2 regions of the Eubacterium sp. AM05-23 genome follow, and region 1 is predicted to be linked to the other one. Evidence: riboswitches for the same ligand, from Rfam matches in the RefSeq annotation. Region 1 holds a riboswitch; the other holds the start of a gene.
The links. Region 1 has a riboswitch for cobalamin ahead of hemA (glutamyl-tRNA reductase). Riboswitches for the same ligand answer to the same signal wherever they lie in the genome.
Positions count from the first base shown of each region.

Region 2: it holds a riboswitch for cobalamin, as region 1 does, so the genes downstream of both, DW091_RS17860 (DUF2284 domain-containing protein) here and hemA (glutamyl-tRNA reductase) in region 1, are expected to answer to the same signal.

Region 1 is NZ_QUDF01000007.1:90,113-97,451, forward strand. Features, by position in the region: gene DW091_RS11160 (GntR family transcriptional regulator) at 1-432, opposite strand, end outside; gene DW091_RS11165 (helix-turn-helix transcriptional regulator) at 1,079-1,426, shown strand; cobalamin riboswitch at 1,615-1,804, shown strand; gene hemA (glutamyl-tRNA reductase) at 1,970-3,226, shown strand; gene DW091_RS11175 (bifunctional precorrin-2 dehydrogenase/sirohydrochlorin ferrochelatase) at 3,223-3,807, shown strand; gene hemC (hydroxymethylbilane synthase) at 3,804-6,218, shown strand; gene hemB (porphobilinogen synthase) at 6,238-7,203, shown strand; gene hemL (glutamate-1-semialdehyde 2,1-aminomutase) at 7,217-7,339, shown strand, end outside.
Region 2 is NZ_QUDF01000016.1:14,054-21,392, forward strand. Features, by position in the region: gene DW091_RS17840 (hypothetical protein) at 1-137, opposite strand, end outside; gene DW091_RS17845 (dihydroxyacetone kinase subunit L) at 178-801, opposite strand; gene DW091_RS17850 (sugar-binding domain-containing protein) at 1,047-1,985, shown strand; gene DW091_RS17855 (hypothetical protein) at 1,968-2,498, opposite strand; gene DW091_RS17860 (DUF2284 domain-containing protein) at 2,523-3,128, opposite strand; cobalamin riboswitch at 3,241-3,415, opposite strand; gene DW091_RS17865 (peptidoglycan DD-metalloendopeptidase family protein) at 3,809-5,197, shown strand; gene DW091_RS17870 (DeoR/GlpR family DNA-binding transcription regulator) at 5,494-6,264, shown strand; gene pfkB (1-phosphofructokinase) at 6,242-7,144, shown strand; gene DW091_RS17880 (fructose-specific PTS transporter subunit EIIC) at 7,162-7,339, shown strand, end outside.

The DNA of each region.
Region 1 (7,339 bases):
GCAGTGGAAGGCAAACATCTCAATCGGGTCGGCAGAGTCCAGGTTGTCGGTCATCTCGTAGAGCGTCATGTAATCCTCGCGGCTGCATTTGGAAGCGCCGTATGTGATGATACTGGGTAAAAGAATAGAGAGCATCCGGTAAGTATCGCTGATGCCGTGCCGCCGGTTTTCAAAGCGCTTTTCATAAGCCTCACGGTGTTCCGGCAGTCGGCTGTCAAAGATTACCTGGGCATTTTTACCATGGGAACAGAAAATAAGATTGCTGTCCTGCAATAGACGCAGGGCTTTTCGAACGGAATTACGACTGGCACCCATTTGTTTGCTGATTTTTGGTTCAGATGGCAGGGTGTCACCCAGTTTTAATTTGCCGTTGTAAATATCATCCTCAATCTTTCTGCAAATAAATAGATACAATGGAATTTCTTTTTTCAAAATACAATCTCCTTTGGGGGTATTCTTACAGTATAACATCATTTAGTAAAAGTTACATTTAAATTGAGAAAAAATTATAAAGAAATCCTCGTTTACTTAACCTTTACCATATCGGAATTAGAGGTAAGCGTCTTAGAATGAGGTCTACCCATTTTGAAGAAAATTAAACACAGAAAAAATGTTGTTAAGGAAAGGGAAGAATAAAAATATTCTAAAATGGGTTTTTTACATTACAAATTCGGGTAAAAATAAGAAAACGAATAAAAAGGATATAATTGGTTGAATTAAAATGATAACTTCAATTGCAGATAAAAAGTTTTTAAATAAAGAGATTGCTTTGACGGGAGATTCGATTTATAATAAAGTATATATATTGGGAAAACTAAATAAAAATTGCGGCATCCGGAAAGTGCTGGCACACTTATCCGGCTTGCGCAGGTGCACAACCACCATACACAACGGCCCTGGGGGGCACGTACCGCATTACTTATTATAGGCTATTTTTGTGCTAAAAACAAGAGGACAGCCTATAAATAAGTGGGCTTATTTGTGTTAGCATTTTATAAAAGTGTCATATAACTGTGCATGGTTGGTTTTATCCTGCACAGTTTTTTATTTGGTTTTCCCTGAAATTTAGGAGAAGACAATGGAATCAAGGTTAGATCAAAAGGCAATCGGCCAGCGTATCCGGCAGCGTAGAACTTTTTTAAATATGAGCCGTGAAGATTTGGCGCGGAAAATAGGGATTACACAGACTTTTTTAACAGATATCGAGCTGGGAACCAAAGGCTTTTCCTTAAAGAGTCTTGAACGTTTCTGCGAAGCGTTAAAAATGTCTTCGGACAGCATCCTGTTCGGCAAAAGTCTGGATGAAAAGGAAAAAAACACCGCGTTGCTCGACATTCTCGAGCATTGCCCCGATGAAAAAAAGGAATACGCAGAAAGAATGATGATGCTTTTTTTAATGAGCCATGAAACATCAAACGAGTGTTGACTATAAAATGACCGGACTCTTAAGAAAGAGACCGGTTTTTTATTGCCTGTAATCCGATTACAGAAAATATGTGAATTATTTGGCGGAATCGGCAAAAAACTGCTTATTTCCCATAAAAAGGGGTAGCGCCTGAGTCGGATTGGTGATATAATTGGAAACGAAAATTGAATAAGAAAGACTAATGTAAAATCTATTTTGGATTCTTTCGTTTTTGCCTTGGTAAAGACAAAGGATAAAGGGAATCTGGTGAAAATCCAGAGCGATCCGGTCACTGTAATTCGTTAAGTCTCCTTATGATGCCACTGGAATGAAAACCGGGAAGGCAAGGAGAATATAATGCGATGAGTCAGGAAACCTACTAAATAGAGTGCTAATAATTACCTCCAGGGAAAAGGGAACTTAGTAACGTTAATTTAATTGTAGTATCCGCAGTAAACAGCGTGGATAAATAATTCTGTTGACAAACCTCTTTTTTACGGAGACGTAAGGAAGAGGTTTTTTATTTGTTTTTAACGAATGTTTGATTGAAGGAGAAGGATTGAAATGAAGTTAGTTGTAGTGGGAATCAATCATAAAGACACACCTCTGGAAATCAGGGAAAAGGGTGCTTTTATCAAGCGGACCGTAAAAGAAGGCATTGCGAGCCTTCTTGAAGAGGCGTGTATTGAAGAGGTGATCATTCTTTCTACCTGTAATCGAAGCGAAATTTATGTGGCGACCCGCGATGTGGAAGCAGCGGGCCAGGCGCTGAAAAATTTTTACATTGAGGAGAAATCCAGAGAACTCGGAAGTTATCTGTTCTGTGAAAAGGGCAGAGAGGCCATCCTTCACCTTTACCGGGTAGTGACCGGGCTGGATTCAATGATCCTGGGTGAGGATCAGATATTAGGCCAGGTAAAGGATGCCCTTGAATTGTCCCAGTCTGTTCACGGCTGTGGAAAATACTTAACCAAGGCTTTCAGAGAAGCCGTCACCTTTGCCAAGAAGGTTAAAACTGTTTATAAGATTTCTGAGACGCCGCTCTCTCTGAGCTCGACAGCGGTTAAGCACGTTAAGAGGACCTATGAGGACTATGCGGATAAAAAGGTGCTGATCATCGGATCTGGAAAGATGGGGCTTCTGGCGCTGCGTTACATGGCGGCAGAGGGGTTTAACAGCGTCTATATGACCAATCGTACCTATCATCCGGGAGATGAATACCGTGATATCTATAAGGGCGTCAATATGATACGTTATGAGGACCGCTATGAAGCCATTGAAGATATCGATGTAATTATCTCAGCCACGGCCTCTCCTCACGTTGTCTTAAAACGGGAACTCATGCCAGAGCGTAAAAAGCCTCTTATGGCCATTGACCTGGCGCTGCCAAGGGATATTGAAGAAGCCGTCTCAGAAATGGACCAGGTCGAGCTGCTGACCATTGACAATTTTAAAGATATTATTGATGAAAAAATGCATTACCGCGAAAGGGTGGCAGAAAAGATCGCCCTCGAGATCGAAGAGGAAATCGACGGACTCATGGTTTGGATTACGAAGTCTAAAGTGGACAATATGGTAGCGCATTTTAATCAGGTTTCCGGCCAGCTGGCAGATGAGACCATTGAGATTCTCAACAAGCGCTATCAGTTTGAGGGGAAAGACAGGGAATTTCTTGAAAAAATTGTCCATTCAAAATTCCGCGAGATGGTCATGCCCTCCATCAAGCAGCTGAAAACACTGGACAGCGAGGACGATATCCTGCGCTTTGAAAAAACACTGGCGTTTTTATTCTCTGGCGGTAATGTGGAGGATTCCCAATGAAAGGACCGGTTCTGCTTAATTTTACCGGAAAAAAGGCCCTTGTGATCGGCGGTGGGAAAGTAGGAATGCGGCGTGCGGAAACCCTAGCCGGGTATGGGTGTTTTGTGACCTGTGTGGACAAAAACATGAAGGTTCCTGAAAAGCCGGCTGAGAACATTCGTTATGTCAAAGCCTACTGCCGGATTGAGACAGCCCTTGACGGTATGGATCTTGTAGTGGCGGCAACAGACCAGCGCGAGCTAAATGACCAGATTCTTGAAAACTGTAAAATACGCGGTATCTGGTGCAACGTTACAGACGACCCCGAGCATTCTGATTTTATTTTTCCCTCAGTGGTGAGACGGGGAGACTTGACGATTTCGGTCTGTACTGACGGTGCAAGCCCAACGCTGACCACCCAGATAAAAAAAGAGCTGGAAGAAAAATACGACGAAAGTTACGCAGAGCGGCTCAGGCTGCTTAAACAGCTGAGGCGGCATCTGCTAAAAACAGAGGCCTCATCAGAGGAAAAAAAGAGGCAGCTCAGGGAGCTGACAGCATTAACCATTGAAGAATTGCAGAGAGAAGTGGAGAAAATATGAAAATAATCGTAGGCTCAAGAGGCAGCAAACTGGCAGTGGTCCAGACAAACTGGCTTCTTGAGGAATTAAGAAAAGCAAACCCCGAGGTCGATTTTGAGCTCAAGATCATCAAGACAAAAGGAGATAAGATTCAGCATAAAGCCCTTGATAAAATTGGGGATAAGGGCATTTTCACCAAAGAGCTGGAGGATGCTCTTTTAAGCGGTGAAATCGATATGGCTGTTCACAGCATGAAGGATATGCCCTCTGAGCTTCCTGAGGGGCTGATGCTTTCTGTGCCGCCTATGCGGGAAGACCCAAGGGATGTGCTGTTGACGCCCCATAAGATAAACGCCGTCCAGGAGCTGCCCGAAAACGCAGTTATCGGCACCGGGAGCAAGCGCCGGATTTACCAGCTGAAAAATATCCGGAAGGATTTTGAAGTGGTGGGAATCCGCGGAAATATTGATACTCGTATCCGGAAAATGCAGGAGCAGGGCCTGGATGGTATTATTCTGGCAGCGGCGGGCCTTAAACGCATCGGTGTTTATGAGAGTGAAGACTATACCTGTATTCCTCTTGACCCATGCCAGTTTGTATCGGCGCCCGCTCAGGGGATTCTGGCAGTGGAAATCCGTGAGGATAACGAAACGGTTAAGACACTCATGGAATCTGTCAGCAACCCGGTTACCAAGGCGCAGATGACAGCAGAGCGCCAGTTCCTGATCAGCCTGAACGGCAGCTGTCATATCCCCATCGGTGCATACTGTGATGTGGAGGATGAAAAGCTGACCCTTTACGGCATTTTTGGCAACGAGGATGGCACGATTTTATACAAAGGACAGACAGAGGGAGCCCTGGGCGAAGAAGCCGAAATGGGAGACCGCCTGGCAAAGGAACTGAGAGAAATGGTAGAGGCAGAAATGAAGCCGGGTACAGTTTACCTGGCTGGAGGCGGCTGCGGCGATAAGGGGCTGATCACCGTCAAGGCCATGGAAAAATTAAAAACCTGCGACGCAGTGGTCTATGACGCACTGGTCAATGAGGAGTTCCTGAAATGGACAAAACCGGAATGTGAAAAGATTTATGTTGGCAAAAGAGCCGCCAACCACGCGCTGCCCCAGGATGAAATCAACGCGCTGCTGATCCGGCTGGGCAAGGAAGGGAAAAGCGTTGTCCGCTTAAAGGGCGGCGATCCCTATGTCTTCGGACGCGGCGGTGAGGAAGGTGAGGAGCTCTATGATGCGGGGGTTCCCTTTGAAGTGATTCCAGGCATTACCTCGGTTATCGGCGGCCTGGCTTATGCCGGCATTCCCATTACCCACAGAGACTGCGTGTCATCCTTTCAGGTAGTTACCGGACATCTGAAATCCGAAGAATCGGAACTGGACTGGCCGGTACTGGCCAAATCCAAAGGGACCATCGTGTTTTTGATGGGCGTTAAAAATCTTGAGAAGATTACCGGCGAGCTGATGAAAAACGGCATGGATAAAAATACGCCGGCAGCGGTGGTGCACCGCGCGTCCACCCCTTATCAGAGAGTGGTGGAAGGCACGCTGGAAACCATCTACGGTATTGCCGCAGAAGCTAAGATCACAGCGCCAAGCCTGATCGTGGTCGGCGATGTGGTGACCAAGCGTGAAAAGCTGCGCTTTTTTGACAGCAAGCCCCTCTTTGGAAAAAATATTGTGGTGACCCGTTCCAGAGAGCAGAGTTCTAAAATGGTGGCGCAGATCGCTGAGCTTGGCGGCAACGCCATTGAGTACCCAACCATCAAAATTGAGCCGATTCCAAAGAATGTGGCCGCACTGGCAGAGCGCTTTGAAAGCCTTAATGCATACAGTCATATTATTTTTACCAGTACCAACGGCGTTGAGATTTTCTTTGACGCGCTCAAGGCTTCCGGCAAAGATACGAGAGCCCTCGGAAACATTCATGTAACAGCCATCGGCTCCGCCACGGCTGCGCTGCTTGCCGAGCAGGGAATCACAGCGGACTTTGTACCGAAAAAATATGTCGGCGAAGAGCTGGTTGACGGCCTGATGCCGCTTTTGACAGAAGCATCGCGGGTCTTGATCCCGCGCTCCAAAAACGCGCGGATTTACGTGGTTGAGGCGCTCCGCAAGGTGTGCCCGGTGGATGAATTCCAGATTTACGAAACAGTTCGTGAGGACAATACCGACATTGACGTGGCAGAAATGCTGAAAAATAAAGAGATTGATTACATCACCTTTACAAGCTCCACAACCGTACAATACTTTGTGGAAAAAATCGGTGATGAAAATGTGGAATACACTAAAAATGCAAAATGCGTTTCGATTGGACCTGTAACCTCAGATAAAATGAGAGAACTGGGTTTAGCGGTCGATGTTCAGGCAGAGGTTTACACCATTGCCGGGATGATTGAAGCGATTCTGAATATGGAAAAATAAAGAGAGGAAGTTGATTATTATGTTACCAACCCGATTGAGAAAAAACGCAGCGGTTCGTGATTTGATCCGCGAAACAGAATTATCCATGCGCGATGTGGTTTACCCGCTGTTTGTGGTTGACGGAGAGAATATTAAACGTGAAATCCCGTCCATGAAGGGACAGTACCACCTGTCGCTCGATATGCTGCCAAAAGAACTGGAAGAGCTCAAAGAGCTGGGCGTCCGTTACATTATTCTGTTCGGCGTGCCGGATGAAAAGGACGCGGAGGCAACACCGGCCTTTGTGGACGATGGGATTATCCAGAAAGCCATCCGCATTGTCAAGGAAAAGGACCCGGAAATGTATGTTATCACTGATGTTTGCCTCTGCGAGTACAAAAGCGACGGACATTGCTGTTTCTTCCACGATAACGGCGATATCAAGCGGGAAAAATCGCTGGAAACCCTGTGCAAGGTAACCGTGAGCCATGCGAAAGCCGGCGCGGATATGGTAGCGCCTTCAGACATGATGGACGGCCATATCGAAGCCATGCGTAAAGCACTGGATGACGCAGGCTTTGAGAGTATTCCGATTATGGGCTACTCCGCCAAATTCGCGTCTACCTTCTACGGACCGTTCCGCGACGCGGCAAACTCCGCTCCGGCCTTCGGCGACCGCAGAAGCTACCAGATGGATCCAGCCAACAGCGAGGAAGCGCTGAAGGAAGTGGTGCTGGACATTGAGGAGGGCGCAGACATCGTTATGGTAAAACCCGCAATGCCATATCTGGATATCATCGCAAAGGCCAAGGAATTGTCTTATCTGCCAATGGCGGCGTACCAGGTCAGCGGCGAATACGCCATGATCCGCAATGCGGTAGACGCTGGTCTGCTGGATGAAAAGGCCATTTATGAAAGCATGCTGTGCATCAAACGTGCGGGGGCTAAAATCATCATTACCTATTTCGCAAAAGATTTAAAAGCGTTGATTGAAAAATATCAGTAAAGGACACAATAAAATGAAGCATACAAAGTCGACTGCACTTTTTGAAGAAGCGAACCGTGTTATTCCCGGCGGGGTCAACAGCCCTGTCCGCGCATTCCAGTCTGTAGGTATGCCGCCGGTTTTTATCGACCACGGA
Region 2 (7,339 bases), on a different contig from region 1:
TCTTCAAAGCGCAGATATTCAAATTTCAGGTCGTTGTTGTCTGGGCCGGAGATATAAACCTTCAGGCCTTCGGCGTAATCTTCAGGTAATACGGTTTCCTTTACAGGAACGCCAACGTGCATGATTTCATATTTCATCTTAAATTCCTCCTGAGAATCTTAATAAATTAAAACGTCATTAAAGGGCATAGCCTTCTGCCAGACCTTCGTAGAACAGGGCAAAGGATACGGAGCCAGGGTCGGTATGGCCGATGGCGCGGTCGCCGATGTAGCGGGCGCGTCCATACTTGCCAAGCATATCTGAGGTTGCGTCGGAGCCTTCACGGGCGGCTTTGGCGGCCTGGTTCAGGACTTCCTGATTAATCTTATCGGCGTTTCGGATCACCTCGGTCGCAGGGTAAATGGCGTCCATCATGGATTTTCCACCGGGCTTTGCGCCGGATGTATCGAAAAATTCTTCATAGGCGCCAAGCAGGATGGTCTTAATAAAGGCGTCGGTATCCTGGCTGGGGTCGGCCGCATCGGCCATGCCACAGACAAAAGAGCCAAAAAGCGGGGCAGCGGAGCCGCCGCTGATATCCTCAAGGGTATCGTTCAGGGCTTCCAGTGCTTCTTTCAGGTCGGTTTCTTCGTTCCAGGCGTCCACTTCGGTCACCAGCGCTTTGGCGATCTTTTCCATGGTGGTTCCGTGGTCGCCATCACCCAGCTCGCAATCCAGCCTGGTTAAGTTTTCGACGTTGCTTATAATTTTATTAGCAGATGTCAATAACATGTTTTTGATTTTTAAGGTTTCTACTGACATACTCTCACCTCCGGTATCGGTTTCAACTTGTTTATAGAATATCACCGGAATTAACATTTGTCAAACAAAAAAACGTAAAATAATTTAAAATCCTTGAAAAAATTCATAAAAATATGAAAAATAAGCAATAAACTGACAAATGTAAAGTATTTTGCATTTTGAATCTTAAAGATAGTGGATTGACATTTGTCAAAAAATAGAGTATATTTAGAAAAAAGCTGTTGACATTTGTAAAGGAGATCATCATGAAAGAAAAGGAGCTGATCCGTCTTATTAGCGCGGCGCAGATGTATTATGAAGAGAACATGACTCAGGCAGAGATTGCAAAGTCGATGGGTATCTCGCGGCCTTCGGTCAGCAATCTGCTGAACAAAGCCCGCAAAGAAGGTATTGTTAAAATTGAGATCAAATCTTTTGACAGCACCAGCATTGGAAAAAGCCGGGAACTGTGTAACCGGTTTGGCTTAAAGAGCTGTCAGGTGGTCAGCTGCACAGAGGATAAGAACGAAACCCAGGAGCGTCTTTATGAAGCCGCTGTGGATTTTCTTTTGGAAATCCTGCCTAAAACCCGAATCCTTGGCCTTGGCTGGGGTTATAATATCAGCCGTGTCATTGATATTTTAGCGGGCAGGGAGCTTGCTGGGCAGTACAGCGGGAAAGTCTGTCCGCTGATCGGGACGGCCACAGTGCCGCACAAGGGCTACCATCCCAATGAGCTGGCTACGGATTTTGCCCGAAAAACGGGATTTGAGGCGGATTTTTTGATCTCGCCGGCCTTTCCTACGACCAAGCAGGAACGGGATTTATTTGTGACGACAGATAATTATAACAGTATTCTGGCCCTGTGGAAAAAGACAGACACCGCACTGGTGACCCTTGGCGGCTACCCCTGTGTGCCGGACCACGCCACTGCCCTGCGCTTTGGGCGGCGGCTGATCACGGAGCGGGCGACCTCCAATATTCTGTCTTACTTTTTTAACTGGAAGGGACAGCAGATAAAAGGTGAGGATGATTTTGCCATACAGATTCCGCTGGGGCCGCTTTCTAAAATTAAGAATTTTATTGGCATTGTGCCTGTGGAGGCTAATGTAGGATCGGCCATCGGCTGCCTGAACACCGGGTTCGCGCGCCACCTTATCATTGATGAGGTGACGGCTGAGAAGATTTTAAAAACGGACGTATAGCAGATCGCTGCCAAAACGCTCCTCGGCGTGGTCGGGGCTGTGTCTCAGTATAAAAGAAGTCAGCTCCCGGCCGCCGATTCGGCGGGTGTCCCGGATGCCGTCATAGGCGGCAGTGAGCGCCTGGAGCTCTTCGGTATACTGGGGAAGGGGCTGGCAGGGCTGCTCGGTTTTAATGGACAGGGAGATAACGCCCGCGTTAAAAAGGTTGATGGTGAAGTCTACGCTTTTTTCTCCGGCGGAAAAGGCGCTTTCCAGCAGCAGCTCTGTCATCCTGCAGATGTCCCGTTCTCTCACAAAGGAGGACATGGGGTAGAAAACCACAGGGTTAAAGTCAATCCCTTTTTCCTGGGCGATGGCCTGAAAAAGGGAGAGGACGCCGTCCAGGGCGCAGTAGGCTGTGGCGGCCTTTTTTTTGAGGACGCTGTATTTTTCTTTGAGCGCATGAAGATCGGAAACAGCGACGGCCGGGGGCAGGGGCTCGGCCGTGGAGATGGGCGAAATAGTCAGGTTCATGGCGGTTCTCCTTTCTGAATCGGGCTAAAACAGCACAAAGCTGAAATAGGTAACGGTTTCGGGGCCATTATTATAGGAAAGGCCGGTTTTGCTGGCCAGATCCATGACCACGATGCCATAGCCTTCCACGGATGGAAAAATCTGGTCTGGGTAACGGCAGGGGGCGTCGGGGTAGGTGCACTGGTCGCAGAGGATACAGCCCTCTGTGGAGAGCACCAGAGCGCCAGGATAATGGGCTCTGAAAAGACGGGCAGACTTGGCCGTAGCGGCCTCGTGAAATATGCGGGCCCGGTTCCAGCCTCTAAAGTCATACTGGCCTTTTAAATCGGTAACGGTTGAGAGCAGACAGACGTTTTCGTAGGAGCGGCATTTGGCGACACAGCTGTTGTAGCTGCCTACCGCGGGCGGGCAGGCCCAGGTAGCGCCGTAATGGCCGCATTGGTTTCCCTCGCATAAAAGCCTTGTGCCCATGGAAAACAGCAGGTCGCTGGTTTTGGCAAAGGCATATTCATGAATGCCGAACAGTCTGCGTTTATCTTCAAGCTGCCGCTTAATGGTCATCAGGCTTTTAATAACGGTGTCACCTTTAAACTCTTTGGCAGGCTCTGCCTGTTTTTTTATTTCAATCAATGGAAAGACCTCACCTTCATTTAGTACAATAAAAAAGCCTTCTCCGGCTAGAGAAGGCAAAAAATACGAAATTGATTAAGGAACGTATCTCTTAAATAACTCTAAATCGGAGCGTTTTAAGAAAACATTATGCCGGTCTTCTGGCTCTACAATGGCATTCCCCTTCCCTTCCCATCCGGCGGACAGTGGCACATAAGGGGACATATTGCATTACAGCTGCGATTACAGCAAAGGATTTTCACCTTTTTCCCATTTACATAATGTTTACAATATTAAGTTGTCTTTATCATATCCCTTTGATTTTCTTTTGTCAAGGTTTATTGGGCCCTGACAGGGGGTTTTTCGTAAATTTATTTTTTTACAACAAGATTTTCCCCTTTGTTTTAATCTTAAATGTAAAGAAAAAAATACTGAAAAGCCGGTAAAGGGGCGAGAACCGCCTTAATTAAACCAAAAACACGTATATTTTAATGAATTTTTCATAAAATATTAAGTAATTTCGGTTAAGGTATTGGCAAGGGCCAAAGGATATGTTAAAATATATCTAAATTGTAAATAACTTTACAATTTGGTCAAAATTATATATAGGAGGGTGGTGATTAGGCATTAGCAACGAAAGCCATCGCTCAAGTGGCAAGCTCCAAATGTTTTTTAAGAAGCTTGCGCATTACGCCAAGCACTTGAGCAAAAGAGAAAAAGTCGTATTCACAGGTTTCTGTGTAGCGCTTCTTCTCGGATTCTTTTCTTCAACCTGTCTTGGTTACAAGGTAATGGTTGACGGAGAGGTTTTAGGCTATACAAAGGATGCGGCTGTGTTTACACAGAGTCTGGATCAGGTAGAGCAGGATATGCGATCGAAAACGTCGATCGAAACAGCATATGTCTACAATGATATACAGATTAAAAAGAGCATCACATTTAATAAACCAATGTTGTCAGAGGAAGAATTTACTGATGCATTGAACGCGCAGAACCTTTGGGTCGGCGTTCATGGTGTAGAATTAAAGGTTGACGGACAGGAAGTTGGAAACCTGGCTTCATCTGATCAGGTACAGGCCGGTATTGCAGGTGCAATTAATAAGATCGGTAACGTACAGGGTACAGATAAGCTGGTAAAATGCGACATCCAGAGCGACGTTGTAGAAACGCCTAAGAATTTTCCGCTCGAGGACTTAAACAGTCCGGACGAGTGCGCTAATCTTTTAGCAACAGGTAATACTAATCCGAGTAAGAGTGAAGAGAGTACGAACGCTCCAATCCAGGTAGCAAGCCGTGGTGGAGCCGATGTGGCAAGAGACCAAAGCAATGAGCCAGCCCAAGAGGAAGCTTTAGCAGCTGAAGGTACCGTTGAAAATAATAGTAATGAGAATGTAGAAAACCAGAATAATGAGACTGAGACAAGCTCCAGTATCTTAAAAATTAATCTGACTAAAACATCAACTAAAAAAGAAGACATACCTTTCCAGACCGTTGAGCAGGAAGATCCAAATGTATATGTTGATCAAACTGTAGTTACACAGCAAGGTGTGAACGGACAACTTGATAAGGAAGTCGAAACCGTCTATGAAGACGGTAAGGTTGTGAGTGAAACAACCTTATCCGAAACAGTTGCGAAAGAGCCGGTGGCTCAGATTGTTTCAAAGGGAACGAAGCAGTACCCGACCATGTCTTCAAAGAAAGGCAACTTTATTTTACCGGCAACCGGTAATATTTCCGCTTTAGACAAGCCAGGAAGCCACGCAGGCTGCTTTGCAGTAGACATTGCGAACTCAATGGGTACGCCGATCTACGCACCGCAGAGTGGTACAGTCATCCGGGCAAGTGAATTTGGCGGTTACGGATTATGCGTTGACATTATGATGGACGATGGAAAAACTGTCCTGAGAATGGGTCATAACTCCGAATTTAAGGTAAGCGTTGGTGACCGGGTCGAAAAGGGCCAAGTCGTAGCGTTAATGGGCAGCACTGGTAACTCAACCGGACCGCACTCCCATTTTGAAATCCGCATTAACGACGTTCAGCAATTTTTACCAGACTATTTTGACATCAAGGACGGCGATAACGTCTGATGTCATGATCGAAAAAATTAGTATATGCATATCACTGATAAAAAAGAACCAAATCGCGTGTTTGGTTCTTTTTTTATTTTTTGTAAAGAACCGGGGCGGTGGTCCGGCCGCCAGTGTTTCGTGTTTGTTGACTTTTATACCCGGGCATGATAGGCTTAAACAGTCAAATTCAGTCATTTACAATCAGTATTAAGGCAGGAAATAGGAAATGTTTGATTATTTTTGAAGTTTTTTGAATGAAAATGCTTGACAATGACTGAAAATGGTGATATTATACAGTTGCGGAGGACAGAGAGATGTTAACAGAGGAAAGATTTAGCATTATATTAAAAACCGTGGAGAACAAAAAAGCAGTGACCGTGCAGGAGCTGACGGAGCTGCTCGGAAGCTCGGAATCAACGGTGCGGCGGGATCTTACCGCCCTGCACGAAATGGGTCTGGTTCATAAGGTTCATGGAGGTGCGACAGCCGTTGACAACAGCTATACAACAAATGAAGACGATGTGGCTTATAAACACGGGCAGTACAGTGAGGAAAAAAAGCGCATTGGACAGTACGCGGCTTCGCTCATTCATAAAGGCGACTTTGTCTTTATTGACGCGGGGACAACTACCGAGGCGCTCATTGACTATATCAGCGAAAAGGAAGCGACATATGTGACCGACGGCCTTGGACACGCAAATAAACTCCTTAAAAAGGGGTATAAAGTTTTTATCCCGGGCGGACACCTCCGGGTCTCTACCGAAGCCATGGTGGGCGAGGAAACTGTGGAAGCCCTTAGGAAATATAATTTTACCCTTGGCTTTTTCGGCACCAATGGCATCAGTCCAACGGCAGGATACACCACGCCAGACGTGCACGAGGCCATGGTTAAAAAGGAAGCCTTTGATAATTGCCGGGACGCTTACATTCTGAGCGACCCTTCAAAATTTAATAAAATTTCTTCCGTTACCTTTGGCGACATCGGCAGCGCGAGGATCATCACCACGGATTTACAGGATCATAAATACCTGAAATTCACAGAGATAATGGAGGTAGACAAAAATGATCTACACAGTGACCTTTAATCCATCCCTGGACTACATTGTAAAGGTCGATGATTTTAAAACCGGCCAGGTAAACCGTACCGCCTCGGAGCGGCTGTTCCCTGGCGGTAAGGGCATCAATGTTTCCATTGTGCTTAAAAACCTCGGCTTTGACAACGTGGCCCTGGGCTTTATCGCTGGTTTTACCGGCAGAGAAATCGAGACGCGTGTCCGGGACTTTGGATGCAGCTCTGATTTTATCGAAATCGAAAACGGGCTGTCCCGCATCAATGTCAAGCTTAAATCCCAGGAGGAGAGCGAGATCAACGGCCGCGGGCCTCAGATTTCTGAGGAAGCGCTGGAAAAGCTTTTCGCCCAGCTGGACAGGCTAAAAAAGGGCGATGTGCTGGCGTTGGCGGGCAGTATTCCGAGCTCCATGCCGTCAGACACCTATGAGCGTATCATGGCGCGGCTTGAGAATCGGGGCATTGATATTGTGGTAGATGCCACAAAGGAGCTGCTTAAAAAGGTTTTAAAATACCATCCGTTTTTGATCAAGCCCAACAATCACGAGCTTGGCGATATGTTTGGGCTTACCCTTAAAGACGATGATGAGATTATCTTATACGGTAAAAAACTTCAGGAAATGGGCGCGCGCAACGTGCTGGTTTCCATGGCAGGCGATGGCGCCATCTTCCTGAACGAGGATGGCAGTGTGCATAAAAGTGCGGCGCCCACGGGTAAGGTTAAAAACTCTGTGGGTGCGGGCGACTCCATGGTGGCGGGCTTTCTGGCAGGCTATCTGGAATCCGGCGACCTGGCGGCTGCCTTTAAAATGGGCGTGGCTGCCGGCAGTGCCAGTGCTTTCTCGGAAGAGCTGGCAACCAGACAAGAGGTCTCTGACCTTTTAAATAAAATCTAATTCCAGGGGGAAAAGAAATGCGAATTACAGATTTACTGAAAAAAGAAGGCATTGACCTTCAGGGAAAATCTGCATCCAAGAGCGAGACCATTGATAATCTGGTTGAGCTCATGGACGCGACCGGAAACCTTAATGACAAGGAAGGCTACAAGAAAGCCGTTGTTGCCAGAGAGGAACAGGGAACGACCGGAATCG